Regions from separate parts of the Gibbsiella quercinecans genome, predicted to be linked through region 3. Evidence: predicted binding sites of a transcription regulator. Region 3 holds the regulator's gene; each other region holds the start of a gene.
The links. The regulator Fur, encoded in region 3, represses iron uptake genes when iron is present. The targets are predictions, from matches to a motif close to ATAATAATGAGAACNACTATCAA.

Region 1 (6,521 bases), 2.5 Mb from region 3:
ATGCGCGTTCGCGCTCAAACCAGTGAACGTGTTGCGGCACAAACAAGGCCGAAGGCTGGTGCGTGTCGAAGGGGATAGCGCCACATAACACCGGGTTGCTAACTCCGGCTAACCGCGCTTTGGCGAATGCCTGTTGCACCGCCTGTTGAAATACACCGCCAATCTCTTCACCGCCAAACGCAGGCAAAGCCATCGCAGCCACGCAGCCTTCCGTCCTCAGGCTCCGATAGGGCGAAGAGAAAAAGAAGCCGGAGGCCAGAGGTAAAGATGCCGCCTCTGCACGCTCATCATCCCTGCTAAACGGTTCCCTATGATTGGCACCACTCATGGCTATATCCATCGGTACACCTTTATCCTTTCATCAACGAAAATCACCGATAATAATGATTATCATTTATGTTAATCGCGCGCTAAATTACCTGTCATGATTTATCATGTCAACCAACAGTAACCCCTTCTCTGCGCCTGAATTATCAGGTAAATATTAGGGTTTTCGCCTATTTCCCCGCAATGTTGCGCGATACGGAAAGCTGGCCTTGTAACCGCTCACCCGGGTGGTTTACGCGATCGCATCACCGGGCGGTGGAACAAAAAATCAACACCTATGCAACTTGCCTTTATGGCGGACACATATATTTTTTATCAGTGGTAGATATAACTCTTTAATCTAAAAGGACACATTTCGATGAACAAAATTCTGCTGCTGGCGGCGGCGCTGTTCGGTTTCCTGGCGTTCAACAGCAGCTATGCTGCCGGCCCAGCCTGGCCGCGTACCCTGCAAACCACCCACGGCAGCGTTACGCTGGATCACCCGCCGGCGCGCATCGTTTCCACCAGCGTGACCGTTACCGGCACCCTCTTGGCCATTGACGCGCCGGTGATCGCCAGCGGCGCCGCCACGCCCAATCAGCGCCTGACCGACCCACAGGGCTTTTTCCGCCAGTGGGCGGATATCGCCCGGCAGCGCGGCGTAAAACGCTTGTATATCGGCGAGCCCAACGCCGAAGCCGTTGCCGGTGAAGCGCCCGATCTGATCATCGTAGCCGCCACCGGCGGTGATTCCGCCCTGCCGATCTACGATCAGTTGAAGGCCATTGCCCCGGTGCTGGTCGTCAACTACGACGATAAAAGCTGGCAAGAATTGGCCCAGGAGCTTGGCCAGGCGACCGGGCACGAAGCACAGGCCGCCAACGTGATCGCCGCGTTCGATGCGCAAGAAAACGCGCTAAAACAGCGGATGCAATTGCCGCCCCAGCCGGTTTCCGCGCTGGTGTTCCGCAACGACGGCAAGGCGGCCAACCTGTGGACCGCCGAATCCTCACAGGGGAAACTGTTACAGCAGCTTGGCTTTACCCTGGCAACGTTGCCGCCAAAATTAAGTACCAGCACCAGCATGGGGATGCGCAAGGACATCATCCAACTGGGCGGGGAAAACCTGGCCGCCGGGCTGAATGGTCAAACGCTGATGCTGTTCGCCAACGATGAAAGCGACGCCCAACGCCTGATGGCCAACAGCCTGCTGGCGCATCTGCCGGCGGTACAGAACCAGCGGGTTTACCCACTGGGCAATGATACCTTCCGCCTGGATTATTACAGCGCCAGCAACCTGCTGACGCGGCTGGAAAAGCAGTTTACTTCCCACTGACGGTTAACGGCGACGTTTCCTCCGGCCTGTGCAGGGTAACCTGCCGCAGGCCGGTCATCGTCACTAACAGCAGCACACCCAGCAGCGCCGCCCCCAGGCCGAAACTGGTGGCGGTCATCGCCGGCAGCATAAAGGCCCCCATCGCCCCCAGCAACAGCGCGCCCAGCGCATCGCCCACCACGTTCTGCGCCGTCCACAGGCCGTTAATCCGGCCCAGGAACGCATCCGGCGTCAGGTTCTGAATCAGCCCGTATTGCAGCAACGAATTCACCGCGCTCAGGTAGCCAAATACCACTAGGCACACCAACGCCAGGCTATACCACGGCATCAGGCCGAACAGCGCAATCGCCACAAAGGCACCGATGGCGGTCAGCAGCATCATCCAGCCAGGGCGCGCCACCTGCGCCACTCGCCCGCTGGTAAAAGCGCCCAGCGCCGCGCCGAGCGGCACCGCGGAATACATAAAGCCCAGGTAGGACGCGCCGATATGCCAGCTTTCACCCACGGCGGGATAAATGACGCGCACCGCGCTGGCCATGGTCAGCAACGCCCCGATCAGCGCTACCATGCCAATCACTTTGTTTTGGAATAAGAAGGCAAAACCGCTCACCAGTGCACGTAACGGGTGTTCACGCGGCTGCGGTGGTGGCATCAATTGCGGCAGGCTAAGCAACGGCACCAGCGTCAGCAGGGTGCCCAACGCCGCCAGGCCATAGTTCCAGCTCACCCCGGCGCTGGCGATCACGACGCCGCCCACCGCCGGGGAAAGCACCGAACCAAACCGCACCGTCAGCATACTGATCGCCCCGGCCTGTACGATATTTTCTCGCCCGACCAGCGCAGGAGTGGCCGCCAACAGAGCCGTGACCCCCACAGCGCCGAAAAAACCGTCCCACACGGCGAGCAGGTAGATCACCGCCAGCGAAGGCGATGGCAAGGCGGCGTTAACGCACAGGCCGATAAAGCCAATGCCGCAGGTCGTGCGGGCAAACAGGATCAGGCGGCGGCGCTCATAGCGATCCGCCAGCACGCCGCCCATCAATAGCCCGGTAAACATCCCGCCGCCGGCGAACGTTACCGCAAGCCCCACCAGCAGCGTTGAACCGGTTAATGCCTGAATTTGCACCGGGATGGCGATCGCCATCAGGCCCAGAGCCAAAATAGAAATAAAACGCGCACAGAACACGGCGCGAAAGGCACGGTTAGTTCTCAACAGGCTAAAATCGAGCAAAATAGAGGGTTTATTTTTATTCATTGGTATTTTCACCACAAATTCCAGGTTGTGCGCCGCAATGCCATGACGCGGGCGCTGCAATCATTTGGCGACTCATGCTACCATAGACGGACACAACCAATAATGATAATAACTATCATTGATGTTCAGTTTGATAATGGGATGTCATGTTTCGGCTTACACGCAACAATACCTCTCTTCCACCTCCCCTCGCCGCGGGGTCTTACGGCATGCCCGGTTCTTCCCGTACGTTTCGCCGCCGGTTTTATGGCCTGCTATTGGCCGTTTTGGCGCTGCTGCTGGTGGCGGTGCTCAGCCTGGCGCTGGGCGCAAAATCCATCCCTTTTGATACGGTGATTCAGGCGTTGTCCGGCCAATGCAGCACGGCGGACTGCGTGATCATCACCGAATCCCGGCTGCCGCGGACGTTGGCCGGTATTTTGGCCGGCGTGGCGCTTGGGCTGGCGGGCGCATTAATGCAAACCCTCACCCGTAACCCGCTGGCGGATCCTGGGATCCTCGGCATCAACGCCGGCGCCGGCTTTGCCGTGGTCTTGGGGATCACCTTTTTTGGCGCGGTCAGCGTTGGCCACTACCTCTGGTTCGCCTTTGCCGGCGCGCTGCTGGCCTCCCTGCTGGTGGCGCTGATCGGCGCGCTGGGCGGCAGCACCATCAACCCTATCCGCCTGACGCTGGCCGGCGTGGCGCTGGCCGCGGTGCTGGAAGGGATGACCTCGGGCATTGCGCTGCTCAACCCGCTGGTGTTCGATCAACTGCGTTTCTGGCAGGCCGGTTCGCTGGATATTCAAAATATGCAGGTGGTGCGTGCCGTGGCTCTGCCCATTGTGCTTGGCACCCTGATCACGCTGTGGATGAACAAGGCGCTCAACAGCCTGAGCATGGGCAATGAACTGGCCACCGCCCTCGGCACCGGCATTGTGCGCACCCAATTGCTCGGGCTGCTGGCGATCACGCTGCTGTGCGGCAGCGCCACCGCCGCCGTGGGCCCGATTGCCTTTGTGGGCCTGATGATGCCGCACATCGCGCGCCGCCTGTCCGGTTCGGAGCTACAGTGGATGTTACCGTGGACGCTGGTGCTCACGCCGATTTTACTGCTCAGCGCCGATCTGCTCGGCCGTTTTCTGGTGCCGGGCGAACTGCGCGTTTCCGTCGTCACCGCCCTGCTCGGCTCGCCGATGCTGATTGCGCTGGTGCGCAAACGCCATCTGTTCAGGAGGGGGAGCTAATGTCGATGCTGGCTGCCCGCCTGATGATAACCAAACGCCCATTGCGCGCCTCCAGGCCCCTGCTGACCGCGCTGGTGTTGGCGCTGGCCTGTGTTGCGCTGGCGGTCTATGCGCTCGGCTCCGGCACGCTGGCGCTCAGCGCCGGCCAGGTGATTGACGCGCTGCGCGGCGAGGGCCCAGCCAATCTGCTGGTGATCGTTAACCAGTGGCGGCTGCCGCGCGTCGTCATGGCGCTGGTGCTGGGGGCGGCGCTGGGGCTGAGCGGCGCCATATTCCAGTCACTGCTGCGTAACCCGCTCGGCAGCCCGGACGTGATCGGCTTTAATACCGGCGCGTATACCGGGGTGCTGATCACCGTGGTGCTCTTCAACCAAAACGTGCTTGCCATTACCGGCGGCGCGCTGGCGGGCGGCCTGCTGACCGCCGTGCTGATTTACCTGCTGGCCTGGCGCGACGGCATGGAGGCTTTTCGGCTGATTATCGTCGGGATTGCCGTGCGGGCGTTGCTGGTGGGGGCCAATACCTGGCTCATCATCAGCGCGTCGCTGGAATCGGCCATGACCGCCGGGCTCTGGAGCGCCGGCTCGCTCAACGGCATCACCTGGGCGAAAAGCCTGCCGGTGCTGGCGATCATCGCCCTGTGCTGCCTGCTACTATCGATACTGGCGCGCCGCATGCGCCTGCTGGAAATGGGCGACGATACCGCCTGTGCCTTGGGCGTGCCGGTAGAACGGGCGCGCATGCTGCTGTTGCTGATCGGCGTGTTATTAACCGCGGCGGCGACCGCCGTGGCCGGCCCCATTTCTTTTATTGCGTTAGTCGCGCCGCAGATCGCCCGCCGCCTGTGCAACAACCGCTGCGTGCTGTTGCTGACGACGCTCACCGGCGCCCTGTTGCTGCTGGCCGCCGACGTTACCGCACAGCGGTTGTTTACGCCTTACCAACTGCCGGTGGGCGTGCTGACCGTAAGCCTGGGCGGCATTTACCTGATTTGGCTGTTAATCCGTGAGTCACGAAAAAAATGAGTGCTGATACCCTGTTGCCCGCGCCGCTGCGCGCCGAAAACCTGACGCTGAGCTACGATAAGAAAATCGTGGCGCAAAACCTGTCGGTTTCCATTCCCGAAGGCGAACTCACGGTGATCATTGGCCCCAACGCCTGCGGGAAATCCACGCTGCTGCGCACCCTGAGCCGCCTGATGCAACCGCAACAGGGCGCAGTCTGGCTCAACGGCAAGCTCATCGGCGAATACGCCACCAAAGAAGTCGCCCGCCAGCTTGGCCTGTTGCCGCAAACCTCTATCGCACCGGGTGATATCACGGTGTTTGATCTGGTGGCGCGCGGCCGTTACCCGCACCAGGGGCTGTTCAGCCGCTGGCGCCCGGAAGACCAACAGGCGGTGGAAGAAGCGATGCGCGCCACCGGCGTGGCCGAACTGGCGGAACAGGCGGTGGATACGCTCTCCGGCGGCCAGCGGCAACGGGTGTGGATCGCGATGGTGCTGGCGCAGCAAACGCCGTTGCTGCTGTTGGACGAACCCACCACCTGGCTGGACATTACTTACCAGATCGAGCTGCTGGAGCTGATGCGCCAGCTTAATCGCGACAAAGGCTACACTCTGGTGGTGGTGCTGCACGATCTGAACCATGCCTGCCGCTACGCCACGCACCTGATCGCCATGCGCGGCGGCAAAGTGGTAGCAGAGGGCGCGCCGAAAGACATCGTCACGCCGGCGTTGATTGAAGAGGTCTATGGGCTGCCGTGCGTGATTATTGACGATCCAGTTTCACACACGCCGCTGGTGGTGCCGCTGGGGAAATAACGTCGCTAAAGCAACGGGGGCCATAAAGGCCCCCGTTGTTGTTTAAGCGCCGGATACACCTTACAGCGCCCGCAACACCCGGTTCAATAACGGCCCCAGCACATTAAACGACGCCGGCGACACAATATCCACGTGTGCGCAGTCCAGTTCGTGCACCTGCAGCGCATCCACATAGCGCGCCCAGGTTTGCTGAACGTCCATACCCTCCTGCAAGGTGCGTTTGGCCACAAACAGCGTCGCCGTGCCGTGGAAACGGGCGGTACGGGTGCGGGAAAGCAGCCGCACCGAATCCGCATAGTTGGCCTCAATGTGGTCAAACATCACCGCACGGCCTGCGCCCAACGCCGGATCGAGCGTACCTTCCGACACCGCCAGGAACTGTTCACGTTCGCGCTGCACTTCCTTCAACACGTTGTCATCCAGCATAACGTCCCAGTTTTGGGTTTCCGGCGGGTAGGTATCCAACAGCCCCAGGAACGCCACCCGCTCCCCTCGCGCCTGCAGGCGCGCGGCGATCCCCTGCGCCAGCGTACCGCCCAGCGAATAGCCGATAAAATGGTACGGGCCGTGCGG
Region 2 (6,521 bases), 2.1 Mb from region 3:
TAACGGGCGCCAAGAATAAGATGCAGAGGATCGGCCAGCGAGATGCGTGTCGCTAAATAGGCGGATTTCTGGTGGATGGTATTATCCTGCGCCAGCGTTTGGTCGGCCCAGTCAGGCTGCGGATAATTGCCCCAGTTATTGAAATCACCGACGTCTGCCGAGGTAAAGCTGGTCGATGTGCCGATGTAACGATCGTTCTGGCGGATATAGGTCACGCCGGCCATCAGCTCATGCTGACGACCAAAAAGCGTGTAGGGGCCGCTGGCATAAGCGTCTACCGCGTTTTCTTTACGTTTCGCCGTGTTGTAGCCCGTGCCGCCTAACAAATCGTATCCCGCATAGGGGCCGATACCGATACCGGTGGTCTTATCAAAATAGCCGTCGATATAGAGCAGCTTACTGTCCATCGTCGCTTCAGAGTGCGTACCGCTCAGGTTGAACGCCCAGCCGTTACTAAACGTCTGCTTCAGGCTGGCAAAGACTTTTTTAGCGTCGCTGTTGTTGTAGGCCCAGTCAGGCGAAAGGTTGGTGCTGCGGTCATAGTGGGTTTTGCTGCCGTCAAGATAGAAGGTGGGCAAGCCGCCCCAGGTCGCTCCCGCGATATGCGTTTCTTGATAATCGTAACCGACGGAAAGGGTTGTTGAGTCTGTCAGATCGGCATCGACGACACCATAAAGGAATTTCTTCTGGGTGTGGTAATTGTTCAGCCAGCTGTCACCGTCCTGATAACCCGCCACAACCCGCCCACGCACATTACCTGACTCGGTCAGTGGCGCGGAAAGATCGGCAACATAACGTTGATTATCCCAGCTACCGTAACTCGCAGAGACATTGCCCTCGAACGTTTTGCTGTCGGCATGCTTACGCACCATATTGATGGAGGCCGCAGGGCTGCCGGCCCCGGTCATCAGGCCCGTCGCACCACGGACGACTTCAATCCGGTCATAAATCGCCGTATCAGACAGCGTGTCGCCGATATTCCAGGCGGAATCAATCAGGACCGGTACGCCGTCAATCTGATAGTTATCAATCATAAATCCGCGCGAATAAAAATTGCTGCGGTTTGCGCCAGAATTAAACTCGCTAATGCCGGTGGTATTTTTTAATACGTCATTCAGGGTTTCCAGCTTTTGATCTTGCATGCGCTGCTTGCTGATCACGCTGACAGACTGGGGAATATCGCGTGCGGTCAACGCCATTTTAGTCGCGGCGCGGGTCACCGGCACGTTATAGTCCGTATCCTGCGTGCTCCCCGCGTTACCAGCGGCCGCCGTGACTTCCAGCGTTTCCTCTTTGTTGGTTGTGTCAGCGGCGGAGACATAAGGCATATGCAGCGCAGTGGCAATAACCATCGTTAATAGCGAAAGTTTCGGCAACAAAGAATTGGCGCAGGCGTTATCAACAACGCGATTGACACAGTTGTGGCATGGAGAACGGGACATGATCACCCTCAAAAAATATTATTATTTAGCGAGCTGACGGGAAAGCGTTCACATGAGCAAACCTGCTTCACGCAGGGAAGGCCTGCAGGCCTTCCCTGGCGGACCTACTTCAGCGCAATGCGCGCCACGCTATCCGGGCCTTTCGTTGAACTGTCTTCGTTAAACGCCTGTTTCAGCGAAACATACAGCGTTTCACCGTCGGCTGAGACCAGCAGGCTGTTCGGGCTGGTGTCGAACGCCCAGCTCTTTTTCACCGCGTAGCTGGTAGCATCCAGTTGCAGCACTTTTTTCGATTCACGTTGGCTGAGGTAGAGCTCATTGCGTTTGGCATTGAACTTAATGCCCAATGCGTCGCCGTCGATGCGTTTGATCACTTTGCCGGTGTGGATATCAAACACCAGTGTCGTTTTGCCTTTGGAATCATCGGTCACGAACAGGCGGCCGGTGGCCGGATCTTCCGCCATATTCAGGAACAGATACGCTTTGCCATCATCCGGTTTCCAGCGCTGCTCAATTTTATGGCTGCGGGGATTAATCACCAGAATCTCGCCCCCGCCGTTGGCGGCGTAAATGCGCCCGGTTTGCGGCGAATAAATCATGCCCGTCACCCATTTGCCGGCATTTTTGATGGTGGTTTTTACGCGAAAGGTTTTGGTGTCGATAACGGTAATGAAGCCAGGATCGGCCACGCGGCCGACATACAACTCGTTACCGTGCAGCAGCATCTCACGTGCGCCAATCGCATCGCCGTCTTTATCTTTACCGCCGCCCAATGCCAGGCGTTGCAACACTTTGCCGCTCTTCGCATCCACTTTGGATACGCTACCGTCCAGCGAATTGGTGGTATAGAAACTGTTGCCTTCGCCATCAATCGCCATGCCGAAGTTTTTCAGATCGGTATGGGTTTCGCCTTTGGTCGCAAGGGTCACCGGATCGAGGCGATAAAGCATACCGCCGTTCACGTCTTTAAAGCTCTGCGCACTGGCGACATACAAGGCGTTGGCCGCCGGCGAATACGCCAGTTCATACAGCCCATCGCCTAATACACGCTGTGTCACTGCCTGATCAACCGGTTTTGCAGTGGCAGCAGCCACCGGCGTTTCCGCTTTTTTGGCCGGTGCCTGGCAAGCTGTCAGACTCAACGCGGTAATAACCGCTGCTGCAACCGCGCCTATACGTGAACTAAAAAACGCTTTCATTCAGAACTCCATTTAATGGATGAATGCTTTCCGTCAGGCAATAGCCATACGGAAAGGTTAAGGAAAGGATGAGAATAATACGCATTAACGGAAACTAAGCAAATCGACGCCGCGCAAAGCGGTATCCGCCGCAGCAGAAAAAGCAAAATTCTTCGCCACGTTCACGCTTAATGGCGGGCTAAAAAATGAAAACGCCAGTAATTACCGGGTTAATATTCAGCATAACTCGTTGACCATTATGGTCTTTACATAAACTTACATATTTAAATAAAACCTCTTTAGGATTATTCTTGCAAATGATTATCATTATCCTTACAAATTTATGCGCTTCTCTATTTTATGTGCCTCGAAATGGGCGATTTTCTCCCGCTATTTCGGTGTCGTAATCCCATAACAACAGAAGCGATACGAAGCCGCTCACGCTTAATTTCACGGGGAATATAATGTCTTTGAATCGCAGGGGAGCTCGCGCTGCAGCATGCGCTTATGCTATCGGTAAAACATTCACGGTGTCGTCGTTGGCCATGCTGGTACACGCCTTCCTCAACCCGATGCTGGCGCAGGCGAGTGAAACCATCACCCAGACGGCGGCCAGCAAGAGTCAACAGGATATGGTGGTGGATGCCACCGCAGCAGCCAGCGACGTGGCGATAGACGAGAAACAGGATTATCAGGTAATAACCACGCGCGCCGGCACCAAACTGCTGCTGACGCCCCGTGATGTGCCGCAGTCAGTCAGCGTGATAACCCAACAGCGCATGCAGGATCAGCAACTGCAAACCGTTACTGATGTGCTGAATAACACCACCGGTATCACCAGCAACCAGGTCGACAGCGAACGTTCCGAATATTATTCTCGCGGCTTCAAAATCACTAACTTTACCTTTGACGGTATTCCTACTTCGGTAGGCGATTCGTGGAACTACGGGGATGCCGCTTCAGACACGGCGATTTATGATCGTATCGAAGTGGTGCGTGGTGCCACCGGCTTGATGACCGGCGCAGGTAGCCCATCCGCGTCAGTTAATATGGTGCGCAAACATGCGGACAGCAAAGAATTCACCGGCACCGTCAGCGCCAGCTATGGCAGTTGGAATAATCAACGCTACGTTGCTGATGTTTCTGGGCCGTTGAATGAAGACGGCACGGTACGCGGCCGTGTGGTGAGCGGGTATCAGGATCAGGACAGTTGGCTGGATCGCTACCATAAAACCAAAAAATTCCTCTACGGCGTGGTGGATGCGGATATCACCGCACGCACAACTTTATCGCTGGGTTACGACTATGAAGACGCCGACACCGGCAACCCCACCTGGGGCGGGCTGCCGGTGTTTTACAGCAATGGCTCACTGACGCACTATAACCGTAGCCTGAACTCCGCCGCCGACTGGGCCAATTTCCACACTAACGCGCGCAAAGTGTATGCCGATCTGGTGCATAATTTTGATAACGGCTGGAGCTTCCACGTCAACGGCACCCACGCGGAAAATACCTTTAGCGACAAACTGCTGTATGTCGCTTACTCGGCCTATCCGGATGAAAGCACCGGCGAAGGCGCTACTGGCTGGGGCAGTATGGATCGCGGCAGGCGTGAACTTACCTCGGTCGATAGCTATGCCAGCGGCCCGTTCCAGCTGTTGGGGCGCCACCACCAGTTGATGGCCGGGATCAGCTACAATCGCCAGCATAACGCGACCTACAGCCAGGACGGTATTACCGATCTCGACAACTACAATATCGCCGCCAGCGATATGGGCGCGTTTAACAACAGTTGGAATGGCGATATTGCCGAGCCGCAATGGCAGGGGTGGTATTTGAACGCGGATGATGTGATTCGCCAGAAATCCGCTTATACCGCCGCACGTTTCTCGTTGGCCGATCCGCTGTCACTGATTGTCGGCGCGCGTTATACCCAATGGAGCACGAACGGCAGCAGTGGCGATATGGAAAAAAATAATATCACGCCGTACGCGGGCCTGGTGTACGACATTAACGATATCTGGTCGGCCTATGCCAGCTATACCTCGATCTTCCAGCCGCAAACCTATCGCGACGCTTCCGGCCACTATCTCTCGCCGGTTACCGGTAAAAGTTATGAGACAGGGCTGAAAGCTGCCTGGTTTGATGGCCGCCTGACCACCACCGTTGCGGTGTTCCGTATTGAGCAGGACAACGCCGGTACTGAAGAGAATGGGGTGTATGTTAATAACAGCAGCGAGCAGGCTTATTACGCCACCAAGGGCGCACGGAGTAAAGGGGCGGAATTTGAACTGAATGGCGCACTCACCGACAATCTGCAGTTGACGTTCGGCGCGACGCGTTATGTCGCGCGTGATAAAGACGGCCGCTATAATCCGGACCAGCCGCAAACCGACTTCAAACTGTTTACCCGTTATCAGGTCCCCAGCTTGCCGGATCTGGTTATTGGCGGCGGCATCAACTGGCAGAACCGCGTGTTTGAGGATATTAGCGCCCCGGATGGCAGCACCCAGCGCGTTTATCAGGGCAGCTACCCACTGGCTAACCTGTTCGCGCGTTACCAGGCCACCAAACAGGTGGCGGTACAGGCAAACGTCAATAATCTGTTCGATCGCACCTACTACACCTACATGAATAACTATGTTTACGGCGAGCCGCGTAATTTCTCGGTTAGCTTGTCATATCAATTCTGATCTACACCCACCGCGCCCTGGATGAACAGGGCGCGGTCGCTTGATGATATATTGGCGCAGTGCAGTGGATTTTTTCTTATTAGCCTATGATAGGAAAATACTCAGGTAAATGCTAAGAATAAACTTGGAAATTTAAAATATCTATTGTTCAATAGTTATAAGCCCCGATTTGTAATTATGTAGCATTTATTTTATTTTCCGTTCCTGACTTGGGGTTATCCCGAAAACCTTTTTGTAGCATGCAGTGAAATGATTGCTATTTGAAAACCCACAGATAAAAGCGATATCGGTAATGGATGTTTCAGTATTTTTAATTTTCATTCGGGCAGAAACTAGCCGTAGTCTTTTTAGATAATTTTCCGGCGTCATACCTGTCGTTTCTTTGATGCGACGAAATAGCGTACGTTGCGTCAACAAAAACTCATCCGCTACGTCGATCCAGTTAATTTCAGAGAAGCAATGCTCTTGCAAATAATTGAGCACCCGATGCAGCTTATATTGGGTATGGCTACGATCCCCGATTTCCTGCTGATTGACCAGGTTCATTATCAGCTGAAAAAACAACCCTTCTTGTTGTAACGTCTGGATGTCTGGTGCATTTTCAAACATCTGACCAATCAAGCTGCGGCAATGATTTTTCACTTCCGGCATCAACCAGCCGTAATGGCTATTTTCGCTAGCTGAAAAGCGGGATAGTAACTCCTCGGTGTTCGTCAGGTAATGGAATTGTGTTTGTGGATTTATTAACACATTAATCAGCTTGAGCGTGCCCAGCTCATCGTAGAAGTGGTAATCGTTGTCTCTCACGAAAAAAACATCGCCTTCTTGAATAAACACCGGTTTCCCGTTGATCACGTGGAGGCCGTGCCCACTGTCGACGATCACGAGTTCGTTGAAATCATGGCAATGCTCGCGGTTATTATCTTCCGGATCACTGGAATAGATCGACAGCTTTTCATCAACGGATGGGAAATAGGCTTCAACTCTGAGCTTATCCATAGGGCAACGTATCTCATATCGTTCTTAACTCCGGGCAGAAAACCAACATAAATTATTGCCTGCAGGGCAGCCAATAGTTTTTCAGGATTTGTGATCATTACCGTAACTACCCCACTATGGCTGCCATTACAGCAGTAATACTGGCAATTTCGGAATGGCTGGCAGATATCGCCAGGAGCACACTTGATTCCACAACATTATTGAACAGG
Region 3 (6,521 bases):
AGCTACCAGTTTTCCGTGGCGGGCAACCCGCTGACCACCAGTTACCAGTTCTATGGGGCTGAAGACCGCATCGGCAATAAAAGCGATGCCAACAGTATCTATGACGGCCTGGCCTGGCTGCAGGCGCTGACCTTCGGCTATACCACCGGCCCGTTCAACTGGCGGTTGGAAGGCACCATGGTCAAGGCCGAGGGCAACCAGGGGTATTTTCTGCAACGCATGACGCCGACCTACGCGTCTTCCAACGGCCGCCTTGATATCTGGTGGGATAACCGTTCCGATTTTAACGCCAACGGTGAAAAAGCCGTCTACGCCGGCGTGATGTATGACCTGAAGAACTGGGATCTGCCTGGTTGGGCGGTGGGCGGTTCGTATGTTTACGCCTGGGATGCCAAACCCAGCACCAACCCGGTTTACGATCAGAGCCAACGGCTCAAAGAGAGTGCTTATAGCCTTGATGCGATGTACACCGTGCAGGAAGGGCGCGCCAAAGGTACACAGTTCAAGCTGCACTTCACCCGCTATGACAACCACTCGGATATCCCAAGCTGGAGCGGGGGCTACGGCAACATTTTCCAGGATGAGAAAGACGTTAAATTCATGGTGATCGCGCCGTTTACACTGCTGTAAGGCATACCCGCAGGGGAAAGGGCGCGATTGGCGATACTGCTGACTGATTAAGGATGAGCTGAAAATGAATAAATTTACGGTGAGAGCGCTGGCGGCGCTGGTGGCAACGGTGGGCTTTGGGGCGGCAGCGCAGGCGCCTGCCGGGCAGGCGGTGGTTGATCAACTGAGCCAACTGAAGGTTAATTACCGCATCGTGGATAATCGTGCGGGAGAGCATGGCGTGGACTGCGCCAAGCTGGGGGCCGATTGGGCGGCGTGTAACCAGGCGGTGCTTACCCTAATCAACGATGGCGCAGCGATAAAAGAAAAGGATTGGGCCATCTATTTTCACAGTATCCGCCAGATCCTGAAGGTGGATAGCGATCAGTTTAAAATTAGCTTTATCACCGGCGATTTACATAAGCTGGAGCCGACGGATAAATTCACCGGCTTTCCGGCCGGGGGGCGCGTGGAGATCCCGTTGGTGGGGGAATACTGGCAATTGTTCAATAGCGACGTGATGCCGCGCTGGTATGCCACCTCCGGTAACGCCAAGCCTAAGGTGCTGGTGAACACCGATACTGAAGATTTGCACCAGTTCCTGACGCCGTTAAGCGGCGATCAATGGAAGCGCACCCAACATGATAACAACATCCTGATGACGCCAGCGACGCGCTTTACGAAAAACGCGGCGTTAAGCCGCCTGCCGGCCACGGCGCTGCGCGGGCAGATTATCCCAACGCCGCTGCAGGTGACGATTGATCCTACACAGGATGCCGATCTTAGCCAGGGCGTTGCACTGGCGCTTGGCGCATTGGCGGCGCCGGCAGCCAGCGCCGTCACCCAGCGTTTCGCACAGCTTGGCATCCCCCAACGTGCGGGCGGGTATCCGATCACAACCGCGATTGATCCGCACGCTTTCAGCGGCGCCGAGGCAGTGCCGGGAGCTTATACGCTGGCGATGGGTGAAAAATCCGCGCAGATTACCGGCATTGATGAAGCGGGCGTATTTTATGGTTTGCAGTCTGTTCTTTCACTGCTGCCTGCCGATGGCGACAAAAAAATCGCCGTGCTGACGGCCCGCGATGCGCCGCGTTTTCAATACCGTGGCGTGTTCCTGGACGTGGGGCGCAATTTCCACACCAAAGACGCGGTTCTGCGCTTATTGGACCAGATGGCGGCCTATAAGCTGAATAAATTCCACTTTCACCTGAGCGACGACGAAGGCTGGCGCATTGAAATTCCCGGCCTGCCGGAGTTAACCGAGGTGGGTGGCAAGCGCTGCCACGATCTGACAGAAACAACGTGCCTGTTGCCCCAGTTGGGCTCCGGGCCGGACAGCGATAATAACGGTTCCGGTTTTTTCACCCGCAGCGACTATATCGACATCGTAAAATACGCCCAGGCACGCCAGATTGAAGTGATCCCGGAAATTGACATGCCGGCGCACGCCCGTGCGGCGGTGGTTGCGATGGAAGCCCGCTACCAAAAGCTGCACGCCGAAGGCAAGGAACAGGCCGCTGGTGAATACCGCGTGCTGGATCCCACCGATGACTCCAATACCACGTCGGTGCAGTTTTACGATCGCCACAGCTACCTGAACCCTTGCCTGCCGTCGTCCACGCGCTTTGCCGATAAGGTGATTGGCGAGATTGCCCTGATGCATAAAGAGGCGGGCCAACCGCTGACCACCTGGCATTTTGGCGGTGATGAAGCAAAAAATATCCGCCTGGGCACCGGCTATACCGATATCCGCCATCCGGAGCCGGGCAAAGGCATGGTCGATCTCAGCAAAGAGGACAAACCCTGGGCGAAATCGCAGGTTTGCCAGGCGATGATCGCCCAAGGCAAAGTACAGGATATGGCGCACCTGCCGAGCTATTTCGCTATTGAGGTGAGTAAACGGGTTAACGCGCACGGCATCGAAAAAATGCAGGCCTGGCAGGATGGCCTGAAAGACGCGGAAAACGCCAAGGCGTTCGCCACCAAGCGCGTTGGCGTTAATTTCTGGGATACCCTGTACTGGGGCGGCTTCGACACCGCTAACGACTGGGCGAACAAGGGCTACGAGGTGACGATCTCCAACCCGGATTATGTCTACATGGATTTCCCGTACGAAGTTAACCCCAACGAACGCGGTTACTATTGGGCGGCACGCTTTAACGATGAACAGAAAATGTTCAGCTTTGCGCCGGACAACCTGCCGCAGAATGCGGAAACCTCGCGCGATCGCGACGGTGATGCCTTCAGCGCCAAGAGCGATAAGCCATGGCCAGGCGCCTATGGGCTGTCGGCGCAGTCCTGGAGCGAAACCGTGCGTACCGACGAGCAGATGGAATATATGATTTTCCCGCGCGTCATTTCGGTGGCGGAGCGTGCGTGGCACCGTGCGGGCTGGGAACTGGATTATCAGGCCGGGCGCGAATATAAAGGTGACGAAACGCAGTTTGTCGATCGCGCGGCGTTGGATAAAGACTGGCTGCGCTTTGCCAATCTGTTAGGGCAGCGTGAACTGGCCAAGTTGGATAAGGGGGGTATCCACTACCGCTTGCCGGTGCCTGGCGCGCGCATCGTTGATGGCAAACTGGAGGCCAATATCTCACTGCCGGGCCTGGGGATTGAATATTCCACCGACGGCGGCAAACAGTGGCGGCGCTATGACGGCAGCGCCAGGCCGAACGTTTCCGCTGGGGTGCAAATCCGTGCCGTCAGCCCAGATGGCAAGCGCTTTAGCCGCAGCGAAGCGGTGCAAGGGTAATTATGCCAGCTCGCGCGCCGCGCGGGCTGCATACGCAGCCCATAAAAAAACAGCCGTATATACGGCTGTTTTTTTACGCTAGGGGCAAGCACCTGTTACTTTGCGTTGTGTATCGAGTCATCTTCACGGCAATCACCGGTTTCACAGTGCCCATACAGATACAGGCTGTGGTTGGTGAGTTTGATACCGTGCCTTTTGGCAATATCACGCTGGCGCGCTTCGATAAATTCGTCGCGGAATTCGATCACTTTGCCGCAGTCCAGGCAAATCAGGTGATCGTGGTGGTGTTGCTGAGTCAATTCAAATACGGATTTGCCGCCTTCAAAATTGTGGCGGGTGACGATGCCGGCGTCGTCAAACTGGTTAAGCACGCGGTACACCGTGGCCAGGCCAATTTCTTCGCCCATATCAATCAATTTCTTATACAAATCTTCCGCACTGACGTGGTGGCATTCCGGATCCTGCAGCACTTCCAGGATTTTGAGTCGCGGAAGCGTGACTTTTAAGCCGGCCTTCTTCAATGCGGTGTTGTTGTCAGTCATGCGGATTCAGTCCTGTTACTATGCTAATCAAGTTGAGGCGTTCTCGCCTATGGCATCGGTCGGCACAAAGATATAATTGCGTCACATTATAGAACCGGTTGCGCTAAATGAAAACCGCCGGTTGTTAACAACGCTATATTTGCACTATTGCATTTTACATATGCAACGTCTTGATGAATGGGATAAACCGATGCCGCAGTTTACCGTGACGATGTGAGAAGTTACAAAATCGTAGCTTCTATTGCTTCAATTCATAATATCAATAATGACCCTGTTGACATTGCTACTATGCACGTTACAAGGCCATTATTCAACCGCCACCCACAAGGTTTAGTTGGCCAGTTCAGCCAGATTCAATTCTTCGCTGATCTGTTTGACCCAGGCGTCGACACGCTCGTTGGTCAACTCCGGCTGGCGGTCTTCATCAATGGCCAGGCCAATAAAATGATCGTCATCCGCCAAACCCTTTGAGGCTTCGAAATGGTAGCCCTGGGTTGGCCAGTGGCCGACGATGGTGGCGCCGCGTGGTTCGATGATATCGCGGATGGTGCCCATCGCATCGCAGAAGTATTCTGCGTAGTCTTCCTGATCGCCGCAGCCGAACAGCGCGACCAGCTTACCGTTGAAGTCGATCTCTTCGAGCGTAGGGAAGAAGTCATCCCAATCGCACTGCGCTTCACCGTAGTACCAGGTTGGAATACCCAGCAGCAGGATGTCGAAGGCTTCCAGATCTTCCTTGCTGCTTTTGGCAATGTCGTGAACTTCAGCCACTTCTTTGCCCAATTGTTTTTGGATCATCTTGGCAATGTTTTCGGTATTACCAGTGTCGCTGCCAAAGAAAATGCCTACAGTTGCCATATAGCGTATAACCCTTTCAATTCAATAAAGTTGTGTCGCGATAAGACGCCGATGGCGATGCAGCGCTGGGCATCCCGTGCGCCATTTTCACGCTGTTTCTTACCGGTAAACGCCTATCATGCCAGAAATTTACCCGCAGGATTTATCGCATTTATGCGATGCCTATGGGGAAGAAAGCGGGAGCGATCCGGCGTTGTCCTTAACGCCTGCGCCGCGCGCCAGGGCGGCAAGATCAGTGTTCTGGCTGTTCTTCCGCCAGTTTAGCCAACAGCATTTGCTCAATGAGTTCGCTGCGGCTGATGTTGCGCTGGTCCGCCAGTTTGTTCAGAGCGTCTACCGCGTCCGCATTGATTTTCAGCTCCACACGCCGCAAGCCACGAACCTTATCGCGCCGTAACTGATTGCGCTTGTTGATCCTAAGCTGTTCATTGCGGGAAAGCGGGTTAGTTTTCGGGCGCCCCGGACGGCGTTCATCTGCGAACAGATCCAGCGTTGTGCGATCCGTTTGTTCTTTAGCCATTGTTGCGGTAACTGCAAGGGAGTTTGTATCAAAAAGCGCTTATGCGCCTTTGGACGGTTCGGTTTACATTTTGTCGGGCCAATCAACCCTAACCCAAAATTCGCCCCCAGCCTGGCGCCGGTTAAAACGCGGAGCTTAGGCGGCAAAATTACAGCGCGCCATATTACCCCAGCAGGTAGAGCAACGACAATGCTTAACTGCGGCGCAAACGCGCTAAGCGCTTATCTTTAGCGCTTTTTTTCGCCAATTGGCTCAGGCCGGGCCGATAAATCGATGAATTGCTCTTAATACCGCCTGTGGTTTTTCGGCGTGAACCCAGTGGCCGCTGCCGGCGACGACATAGGCACGGGCCTGCGGAAACTGGCGGGTGATTTCATCACGGTAGCTGTCTTGTATATAGGGTGATAGTCCACCGCGGATAAACAGCACCGGGTGTGGCCAGGCGGGCACATCTTGCCAACCGAGAATTGCCTCATATTGTTGAATCAGTACCGGCAGGTTAAAACGCCAGGCACCGTTGTGAAACGATTTCAGCAGGAACTGAATGACGCCTTCTTCATCAATATAGTCGCGCATCAGCAAGGCGGCCTCACGCCGCTGGGCCACGTTGGCGTTGGCCACCGCCTGCAGCGCGGCGAAAATTTTGTCATGGCGGCGGGTATCGTAGGCCACCGGGGCGATGTCGATGACCACCAGTTTTTCAATCCGTTCCGGCGCTATCGCCGTTAACGCCATCGCCGCCTTGCCGCCCATTGAATGACCGATGACGATGGCCTTTGCTACCGACAGTTCGTCCATCAGGGCCAGCAGATCCTGCGCCATGGCTGGATAAGACATCTCCTCTGCGTGGGGGGAAAGCCCATGATTACGCAGATCGACTTTTATCACCGTGTGCTGTTGGCACAAATCGCGCGCCAGCACGCCCAGATTGTCGAGATCGCCAAACAGGCCGTGGATCAAAATAATGGGCAGTGCTGCCGGTGCATCCGCCGGTGCCGCCAAGCGTTGATAATGTAATTTCATGGTGAAGTTGATGATTTATGGATACCAAGATTAGGGTATCATGATTGAATCAGGTTGGTCTTCCCAATGAATAACGTGGGTTTTTCATGGTAAGGCGTGGCGTTTGCCTCCGGTGGCGATAGGTAATAATCTGCTTTTGCTGCCAGATGGAACAATATTGTGTCCGCCCCTGCGCTTTTAACTTTATAATCCCATGGCTTGAATGCAGAAC

Region 1: the regulator Fur is predicted to act here: its motif matches at 2,997-3,019, upstream of fepD (Fe(3+)-siderophore ABC transporter permease).
Region 2: the regulator Fur is predicted to act here: its motif matches at 2,932-2,954, upstream of fhuE (ferric-rhodotorulic acid/ferric-coprogen receptor FhuE).

What each region holds. Positions count from the first base shown of each region.
Region 1 covers NZ_CP014136.1:4,232,528-4,239,048, reverse strand. The annotation lists gene ACN28Q_RS19390 (isochorismate synthase) at 1-340, opposite strand, end outside; gene fepB (Fe2+-enterobactin ABC transporter substrate-binding protein) at 686-1,645, shown strand; gene entS (enterobactin transporter EntS) at 1,632-2,900, opposite strand; gene fepD (Fe(3+)-siderophore ABC transporter permease) at 3,047-4,126, shown strand; gene fepG (iron-enterobactin ABC transporter permease) at 4,126-5,151, shown strand; gene ACN28Q_RS19365 (ATP-binding cassette domain-containing protein) at 5,148-5,948, shown strand; gene ACN28Q_RS19360 (enterobactin synthase subunit F) at 6,009-6,521, opposite strand, start outside.
Region 2 covers NZ_CP014136.1:4,696,326-4,702,846, forward strand. The annotation lists gene fhuE (ferric-rhodotorulic acid/ferric-coprogen receptor FhuE) at 1-1,352, opposite strand, end outside; gene ACN28Q_RS21395 (YncE family protein) at 1,547-2,641, opposite strand; gene fhuE (ferric-rhodotorulic acid/ferric-coprogen receptor FhuE) at 3,085-5,313, shown strand; gene ACN28Q_RS21405 (helix-turn-helix domain-containing protein) at 5,500-6,312, opposite strand.
Region 3 covers NZ_CP014136.1:1,225,789-1,232,309, reverse strand. The annotation lists gene chiP (chitoporin ChiP) at 1-630, shown strand, start outside; gene ACN28Q_RS05665 (beta-N-acetylhexosaminidase) at 695-3,367, shown strand; gene fur (ferric iron uptake transcriptional regulator) at 3,463-3,909, opposite strand; gene fldA (flavodoxin FldA) at 4,240-4,767, opposite strand; gene ybfE (LexA regulated protein) at 5,000-5,287, opposite strand; gene ybfF (esterase) at 5,540-6,310, opposite strand.